Regions from separate parts of the Tessaracoccus lacteus genome, predicted to be linked through region 2. Evidence: predicted binding sites of a transcription regulator. Region 2 holds the regulator's gene; the other holds the start of a gene.
The links. Region 2 encodes LexA, which represses DNA repair genes until DNA is damaged. Its sites were predicted from a motif close to TCGAACANNTGTTCGA; they were not measured.
Positions count from the first base shown of each region.

Region 1: QH948_RS05755 (HNH endonuclease signature motif containing protein) is a predicted target of LexA. The motif match lies at 2,522-2,537, and genes of this name have one in related genera.

Region 1 is NZ_CP123967.1:1,280,717-1,285,059, forward strand. Features, by position in the region: gene QH948_RS05750 (DEAD/DEAH box helicase) at 1-477, shown strand, start outside; gene QH948_RS05755 (HNH endonuclease signature motif containing protein) at 1,089-2,489, opposite strand; gene QH948_RS05760 (isoprenyl transferase) at 2,799-3,572, opposite strand; gene recO (DNA repair protein RecO) at 3,594-4,313, shown strand; gene QH948_RS05770 (Cof-type HAD-IIB family hydrolase) at 4,324-4,343, shown strand, end outside.
Region 2 is NZ_CP123967.1:1,818,770-1,823,112, reverse strand. Features, by position in the region: gene QH948_RS08420 (ATP-dependent DNA helicase) at 1-1,721, shown strand, start outside; gene lexA (transcriptional repressor LexA) at 1,725-2,489, opposite strand; gene QH948_RS08410 (hypothetical protein) at 2,700-3,041, shown strand; gene nrdR (transcriptional regulator NrdR) at 3,192-3,701, shown strand; gene QH948_RS08400 (vitamin B12-dependent ribonucleotide reductase) at 3,755-4,343, shown strand, end outside.

The DNA of each region.
Region 1 (4,343 bases), 540 kb from region 2:
ACCGACCCCGAGAAGGTCGCCGAGGCCGCGGCGCTCGCCGCCCAGGGAGCGCCCCCGCCGCCCCCGCGTCCCGTCACGGGCAACGAGCGGGCGTTCACCGCAATGATCCGCACCGCCATGTTCCGCCGCGTCGAGCTCGCAGCCCGCGACAGGTGGGAGCAGCTCGGAGCGCTGGAGGAGTCCGCGGCCCAGCTCGTCGAACCGCCGCTGGAGGTCCCGTTCGACGCCGAGGCCTGGGACGACGCGCTCGCCGACTACTGGGACGAGCACGACGACATCGGCATCGACGGCGGCGCCCGCAGTCCCGGGCTCTTCTCGCTGGCGAAGGCTCCGAAGGTCTGGACCGCGACGCAGATCATCGACGACCCAGCGGGTAACCACGACTGGCGCATCACCGCCGACATCGACCTCGCCGCGAGTGACGCTGCCGGCTCGGCTGTCGTCCGGACCACGTCCTTCGGCCGCCTCGACGGCTGACAGCAGACCCACACCTTCGCAGTCGACCCGGTAGCCGTCAGGGCCTGGGCCGGTGCTGGCCGTGGGCGTGCCGTCGGGTCAGCGCCTCCACACCTCTGTCGATCCGGACGGCTGGCCGCGACAATGGCAGCCAGCAGCCAGCCGGCGGTCAGGGTGGCGGGAGCCCGAGGTGTCGGGGCTGGCGACAGTCGTTGCTTGGCTGTCCACCCGCCCTGCGCTGACCGTGCCTGGGCAGCGCGTCCAGCCGGGTCCTGCGTCGGGCGTCCCGCACCGTCCGATGCCCGCTGCTGTGCGCCGCACGATGCCTTGCGTCCGGACGCCGCCCGTTGCCCGCTGCTGTGCGCCGCGCGATGCCTTGCGTCCCGACGCCGCCCGCTGCTGTGCGCCGCACGATGTGCTGCGCTCGGACGCCGCCCGATGCCCGCAGTCCGAGAGGCCACGCGCCGTCCCGACGCTTGGCAGCGTGCGTGGAGTCGCTCGGCCCGTCTCGGCGCGGCGCTGCCTGGCGCCGGGCGCTTCCAGGTGGGTGCGTGCGGCATCCAGGGCCCGAACCGGGCGGCCCTGCGTCGTCCGTTCTCCGGAGTGGGGGTGTGTCGGGGCGCGTCGCTGGGTCAGCTGGTGTCTGGGGGTTCTCGGCCGAGTGTGGGTCTGCCGGTGTGGGGGTTGAGGGTGATGTGCCAGCCGTCGGGGGAGGTGGTGCCGGCGGCGGGGCCGGTGTGGGTGGGTTCGACTTTGGGGTGGTGGTAGGGGCAGAGCAGTGCGAGGTTGGTCAGGGATGTGCTGCCGCCTGCCCACCATGGGGTGATGTGGTGGGCGTCGCATTCGAGGGCGGTGGCGTGGCAGCCGGGGAAGATGCAGCCGTTGTCGCGGAGGTTGAGGGCGTGGCGGATGGCGGGGGTGACGAAGCGGTGTGCGCGGCCGACGTCGAGGATTTCGGACTGCGCGCCCAGGACGATGGGGATGATCTGGGCGTCGCAGGCCAGCCGACGTAGTTCTTTGGCTGGGAGGCGGGCTCCGGAGGGGAGCTGGCCGGAGGCGTGGAGTTGGGTGGCGAGTTCGGTGTAGTCGATGGTCACGATAAGCGTCGCGGGTGTGTATGGGTCCGGGCTGTTGCTCGCGTCGGAGCCTTCAGATCCGCGGTTCGTTGAGCTTGTCGAAACGCCCTGAGCCTGTCGAAGGGTTGGCGGCTTCGGCTGTGGGGGATCGGCTGGCGGTGCTGCCGCGGTCGTGAGGGTGGTGAGGGCGTCGGCCTGGCGTTGGTCCCAGCGGGGTGTGTCGTGTCGGCGGTGCTGGCGTCGTTGGGCGCGTTTGGCGTGGTTGACCTGGATGGTGATGGCCCGGATGACCTGCTCGGCCTCGAGGGTGGGGAGGGAGCCTTTGAAGTACCAGGAGCCGGGATGGGTGGTGTCTTCGCCCCAGGTGAAGGAGCGGCGGGCCAGAGCGTCGGCGCGTTGCCGGGCGAGTCGGGTGTCGCGTTCCTCGGCGGTGGGGACCAGGTCGGGTGCGACGGCGGCCAGCACGTCGTCGGTGGAGGCGGTCAGGCGGCCCGGAGTCTGATTCGCGGCCTTCGCGATGAGGAACTCTCGCGCTCTTTCGCGCTGCTGGGTGTTGAGGGTGTGGGGGAGTGTGTCGAGGGTGCGGCGGATGGCCTGGGCGTGCTGGGGTGAGAGGTTGCCGTCGATGACGCGGCGGGCGACGTCGTTGTGGTGGGCGATGTCGCGGGCCTGGGTGACGGTGCGGAGGGTGTCGCGGACATCGAGGTGTTCCTGCTGGCCGAGCAGGGTGGGGAGTTGGGTTCCGGTGACGGCTTCGGCTGAGTGGTTGGCTTCTGCTTCGCCGGTGAGCATGGCCACGAGGCCGGCGAGTTGTCCCTGGGCGCGGCGGGCGGTCTGGAGGAGGGTGAGGCGTTCGTGGTGGCTGATGTGGGTGCGTTGGGGGTGGTCGATGGCGGCCAGCGCGGCACGGATTGCGGTCAGTGCCGCGTCGGTGGTGAGTCTGGTCGTGGGTTCCATGTCTTCACGGTAGAGATCGGCACCGACAGAAATCGTTCGCATGTTCGACGTGTTCGCTGAGGGTGAAACCTCGTGCGGGGTGTTGGTCGTTTTTCGTGACGGGACCGGGGAGAAGCGGGCAATGCCCGATTTTCGGCACCGGCCGGGGGTGCGCTGGGGGAAGGAAGCAACCGAGCTGAGGAAGCGTCCGGGCGCTGAAGGGGTGCCACGGAGGGGCGGTGTGCGTTTCTCGTGACGAGACCGGGGAGAACCGGGCACTGCCCGATTCTCAGAAGCGGCCGGGAGGGGACGGGTGGTGAACGAGGGCGGTCAGGCGGTGCCGAAGCGGCGCTCGCGCGACACATACTGCTCCACGGCCGCCCAGAGGTCGCGGCGGTCGAAGTCCGGCCATAGACGGTCGAGGAAGATGAACTCCGCGTAGGCCGACTGCCACAGCAGGAAGTTCGACGTGCGCTGCTCACCGGAGCTGCGGAGGAACAGATCGACGTCGGGGATCTCCGGCTCGTCGAGGAACTTCGCGAAGCGGTCCTCGGTCAGCCTGTCGGGGTCGAGCTTGCCGGCCTTCGCCAGGCGGGCGATCTCGCGGGCCGCGTCGACGATCTCCGCCCGGCCGCCGTAGTTCACGCAGAATTGCAGCGTCAGCGTGGTGTTGTCCCGGCTCATCTCCTCGGCGACCTCGAGCTCCCTGATCACCGACCCCCACAGCCTCGGGCGGCGCCCGGCCCAGCGGATCCGGACGCCGAGGTCGTTGAGCTCGTCGCGACGACGGTGGATCACGTCCCGGTTGAAGCCCATCAGCCAGCGCACCTCCTCCGGCGACCGCTTCCAGTTCTCCGTCGAAAAGGCGTAGGCCGAGAGGTACGGGATGCCCTGCTCGATGGCCCCGTGGACGACGTCGAGGAGCGAGGCCTCGCCCATCGCGTGACCCTCCGTGCGCTTCAGGCCGCGCTGCTTCGCCCAGCGGCCGTTGCCGTCCATCACGATCGCGACGTGTCGGGGCAGCGCCTTCTTCGGCAGGTCGGGCGGGGTGGCGCCACTGGGGTGAGGCGTGGGGCGACGGCGAGGCTCAGGCACGCTCCAAATCTAGCGGCCTACAATTCTCCGGTGCCCACCTACCGTGACGAAGCCGTGGTGCTGCGGACTCACCAGTTCGGTGAGGCTGACCGCGTCATCATTCTGCTGACACGCGCCCACGGCAAGGTGCACGCCGTCGCGAAGGGGGTCCGGCGAACCTCGTCGAAGTTCGGTGGCCGGCTCGAGCCGTTCCAGCACATCGACATCCAGTTCGCCCAGGGACACGGCCTGGACATCGTGACGCAGGCCGTGTCGCTGCACAGCAGCAGCCTCGGCGCCGACTACTCGAGATTCACGGCGGCCCAGGTACTCGTCGAGACGGCCGAGCGACTCGTCTCGGAGGAGGGAGTCCCCTCCCTGCAGCAGTACCGTCTCCTCCTCGGTGCGCTGCTGGCACTCGACGCCGAGGACCGGCCTGCGCCGCTCATCGTCGACTCCTATCTCCTGAGGGCACTTGCCATCGCCGGCTATGCCCTCGCGACGGAGGCCTGCGCGGGCTGCGGAGACGTGGACGTCCGCTGGTTCTCCCCGCAGGGCGGTGGTGCGGTATGCACGGCGTGCCGGACCCCCGGCTCCGCCCAGCTGTACCCGGGGGACTCCGCGTACCTCGGGGCGCTGCTCGCCGGTGACTGGGCCGCGGTGACCGCCGCCGACCGCGCCACGCAACAGCGCGTCGACGGGATGGTCGTGGCCTACTCCACCTGGCACCTGGAGAGGGCGCTCCGGTCGCTCCCGTTCTTCGAACGTTAGGGTTGAGGCCATGCGCCTCATTGCCACCGA
Region 2 (4,343 bases):
CCGTCACGGGGAAGAGGCCGAAGGCCGCCATCCTCAAGGGCCGCACCAACTACGCGTGCCTCTACAAGGTGCGCGGCGGTGGCCCGCTCGAGCAGGACTCGCTGCTCGGTGCCGAGTCCCTGGTCGAGGCCGCGGCCGCCGGCAAGGGCGACGACGTCGGACGGTTCGGCGCCGAGGTGCTCGCCCTGCGCGAATGGGTCGAGGAGGAGGCCCAGCGAGAGGGGCTCGCCGACCGCGACGACGCCCCGTCCCACACGGCCAGGGGCTGGGCACAGGTCTCGATCCCGACCCGCGAATGTCTGGGAGTGGCCAGCTGCCCCTTCGGCAACGAGTGCTTCGTCGAACGTTCCCGCGAGCAGGCCCGGGACGCCAGCCTCGTCATCACCAACCACGCGCTGCTCGCGATCAACGCCATGCACGGCGGCACCGTGCTGCCCGAGCACGCCGCGCTGATCGTCGACGAGGCGCACGAGCTCGTCAGCCGCATCACCACGGCCGCCACCGACGAGCTGACGCCCGGCCTGGTCGAGCGGACGGCGCGCCGCTGCCTGACCTGGCTCGACGACGACCTCGGCGCCGACTTCCTGACCCAGGCCGACGACGTCCGCGAGGCCCTCGACGAGTCGGAGGCCGGCCGGGTGACGGCCACGTCCGCGCCGCTTGTGCGCGCCGCCGAGGCGCTGCGCGACGTCGCCCGCAGGGTTGTCAGCGCGCTCGGGAAGGGCGACGGCGACAAGAGTGCCCCCGACCCCGACCGGCAGCAGGCCGCCTCCGCAGCCCAGGAGGTCTTCGACGTCGCCGAACGCATCGCCAAGCTGGCCGACGTGGACGTCGTGTGGGTCTCCCACTCCGAGATCGTGGGGGCCGCCGCGTATGTCGCGCCGCTGAACGTCGCCGGGCTCCTGCGTGAGCAGGTGTTCGCCGAGACGCCGACGGTGCTGACGTCCGCCACCCTGTCGCTGGGCGGGTCCTTCGAGCCCGCTGCCGCGAGCGTCGGACTGAGGGCCGCGGACCGCGTGGCGGCCGGGGCCGAGGCGCCCGACCCGCTCGCCTGGCGGGGTCTGGACGTCGGCTCGCCGTTCGACTACCGGCGCCAGGGCATCCTGTACGTCGCGAAGAAGGGCCCCGAGCCCGGCCGCGACGGGCTGCGGGAGGAGACGCTGCGGGAGATCGCCCAGCTCATGTGGGCCGCCGGCGGGCGCACGCTCGGGCTGTTCGCGTCGCGGCGTGCGGCCGAGCAGGCCGCCGAGTGGTGCCGCCTTGAGCTGCCGGACCTGACGATCCTGTGCCAGGGCGACGCGCAGCTCTCGGAGCTGACCGCGCGCTTCGCGGCGGAGCAGGACACGAGCCTGTTCGGCACCATGTCCCTGTGGCAGGGGGTCGACGTGCCGGGGGAGACCTGCCAGCTCGTCATCATCGACAAGATCCCGTTCCCTCGCCCCGACGACCCGCTGATGCAGGCCAGGAAGAGGGCGGTCGACGACGCGGGCGGCAACGGCTTCATGTCGGTCGCCGCGACGCACGCCGCCCTGCTGCTCGCGCAGGGCGCAGGCCGCCTGATCCGACGCTCGACAGACCGGGGCGTCGTCGCGGTGTTGGATCCGCGGCTGGTCACCAAGCGCTACGGGTCGTTTCTGAAGTCGTCCCTGCCCGACTTCTGGCTGACCACCGACGGCGACGTCGCCGTCCAGGCTCTGCGCAGGCTCCGCGGCGAGGAGTAGCGCTCAGAGTCGGCGCATGACGGCGACGACCTTGCCCATGATGCTGGCGTGCGTGCCGTCGATGGGGGAGTAGTCGGGGTTGTGCGGCAGCAGCCACACGTGCCCGTCTTTGCGCTGGAACGTCTTGACGGTGGCCTCGTCGTCGAGAAGGGCCGCGACGATGTCGCCGTTGACCGCATCGCTCTGCTGGCGCACCACGACCCAGTCCCCGTCGCAGATCGCGGCGTCGATCATCGAGTCGCCCCGCACCTCGAGCATGAAGATCGTGCCCTCACCGACCAGCTGCTTCGGCAGCGCGAAGACATCCTCGATCTCCTGCTCGGCGAGGATCGGCCCGCCGGCGGCGATGCGGCCGACCAGCGGCGTGGGGACCGACGGGGCCGTCGAGTCGTAGGACTGCTCCGGCGTCAGGGCCGCTCCCAGCCCCGGGCCGGGCGCCTCGACGCCTGCCTCGTCGTCGGGCAGCTTCACCACCATCGCGCGGGGGCGGTTGGGGTCGCGACGCAGGAAGCCCTTGTCCTCGAGGACCTTCAGCTGGTGGCTGACGGACGAGGTCGACGCCATGCCCGCGCGCTTGGCGATCTCGCGGATGCTCGGCGGGTAGCCGACGGCCTCGATGGATTCGCGGATGACGCGCAGGATCGCGACCTGGCGCATGGTCAGCCCGTGTCGGTTCTCCGGGCCGTCTGGGAGCTCGGAGATGTCTCCGAGCTGCGTCCTCAGCTGGGCGTTGGTCGGGCGTCCTCGGCGGGGGTTCGTGTCAGCCATGTACAGATGCTAGCGCCGCTCGGAACAGGTGTTCGATAAGACGCGCCGTGTCGTCGGATCAGAAACTGTCGGTCGGCCCTGTTTGAGTGATCCGTGTCGCACCCGCGACACGCCGGAGAAGAAACTTCGAACGACTGTTCCAATGTGGCCTTCGGCGGGCTATAGTGTGATTCGAACAAACGTTCTAGGCTTCACGAAGGGAGAGGTCCCATGACCGCTTCGACCACCACCTCGTTCACGGTTGTCGGCACCGGTGACCGTCGCCGCGTCGTCACCCCTGCCGGCCGGCCCGACCTCCGCCTGCCCCGCGCCCACGCGCCGCGCCCCATCGCCCCCGGTCGCGTCGGCTCCGTGTCCTCCTGTGTTGCGGCCCGTGTCGAGGTGCCCGTCCCGTCGACCCTGTGGCTGAAGATCAAGGTGGCCGCCGTCGGCGTGCTGGCCATTGCCGGCGTGGCCGCCTCGGCGTCCTCGTTCATCGCCATGGCCCAGTCTGATCCGGTCACCGGGTACGTCGCCGGAGACCCCGCCTGGGCGCACGTCACGCAGCCTTGACCGAGGGTGCGCGCGGCGTGTCGGCGGTTGTCCCGGCGCCCGCGTCGGCGTAGGATCACAACATCTAGTGGCTGTGACGCGCTTTGACACCATAACTTGTGTTATTTCGTCAAGTGTGCTCGCCCGTGACCTACGACGACTGGACCGCACATGCACTGCCCGTTCTGCCGGCACGCCGACACCAAGGTGTCGGACTCCCGTGCCACCGAGGATGGCTCGGCCATCCGTCGGCGGCGGATGTGCCCCGCGTGCGAGCGTAAGTTCACCACGGTCGAGCAGATCGTGCTGACGGTCGTCAAGCGGTCGGGGGTCGTCGAGCCGTTCAGCAGGGACAAGGTCATCGGCGGCGTGTCGAAGGCGTGCAAGGGCAGGCCGGTGTCGGCGGCCCAGCTCGCCTCTCTCGCGCAGCGGGTGGAGGAGTCGCTGAGGGCCTCCGGGCAGGCCGAGATCCCGGCCGAGAGCATCGGGGTGGCCATCCTCGGTCCGCTCGAGGAACTCGATGCCGTCGCCTATCTCCGCTTCGCCAGCGTCTACCGCAACTACGAGTCGGTCGACGACTTCCAGCGCGAGATCGACGCCATCCGGCTCGGCCAGGACGAGGCCCAGCCGCGGCGGGAGGCCACGCCTCCCGCGCTCGCGCAGGACCCGCTCATCAGCTGAGCGCCTGCCCAACCAGCAACAGATCAACGAGTTTCGACACCAAGGGGTACATCATGACCGCGACCGCAGCGCGCTCCAACCGCCGCAAGTCCGACAACGGGTCCACGGGGCTCACGATCTCGCGCGTCTTCACCACGAAGGGGGTGCACCCCTACGACGAGGTGGAGTGGGAGCGCCGCGACGTGGTGCAGACGAACTGGAAGACCGGTGAGACGGTCTTCGAGCAGAAGGGCGTGGAGTTCCCGTCCTTCTGGAGCGTCAACGCCTCCACGATAGTCACGACCAAGTACTTCCGCGGTGCGCTGGGCACCGAGCAGCGCGAGGACTCGCTGAAGACGCTGATCGACCGCGTCGTGCAGACCTACACGAAGGCGGGCGTCGAGTACGGGTACTTCGGCACCGACGCAGACGCGGAGATCTTCGAGCACGAGCTCACGTGGATGCTGCTCAACCAGTACTTCTCGTTCAACTCCCCGGTCTGGTTCAACGTCGGCACGCCCGCCCCGCAGCAGGTGAGCGCCTGCTTCATCCTGTCGGTCGACGACTCAATGGACTCCATCCTCAACTGGTACAAGGAGGAGGGCTTCATCTTCAAGGGCGGCTCCGGCGCCGGCCTGAACCTGTCGCGGATCCGCTCGTCCA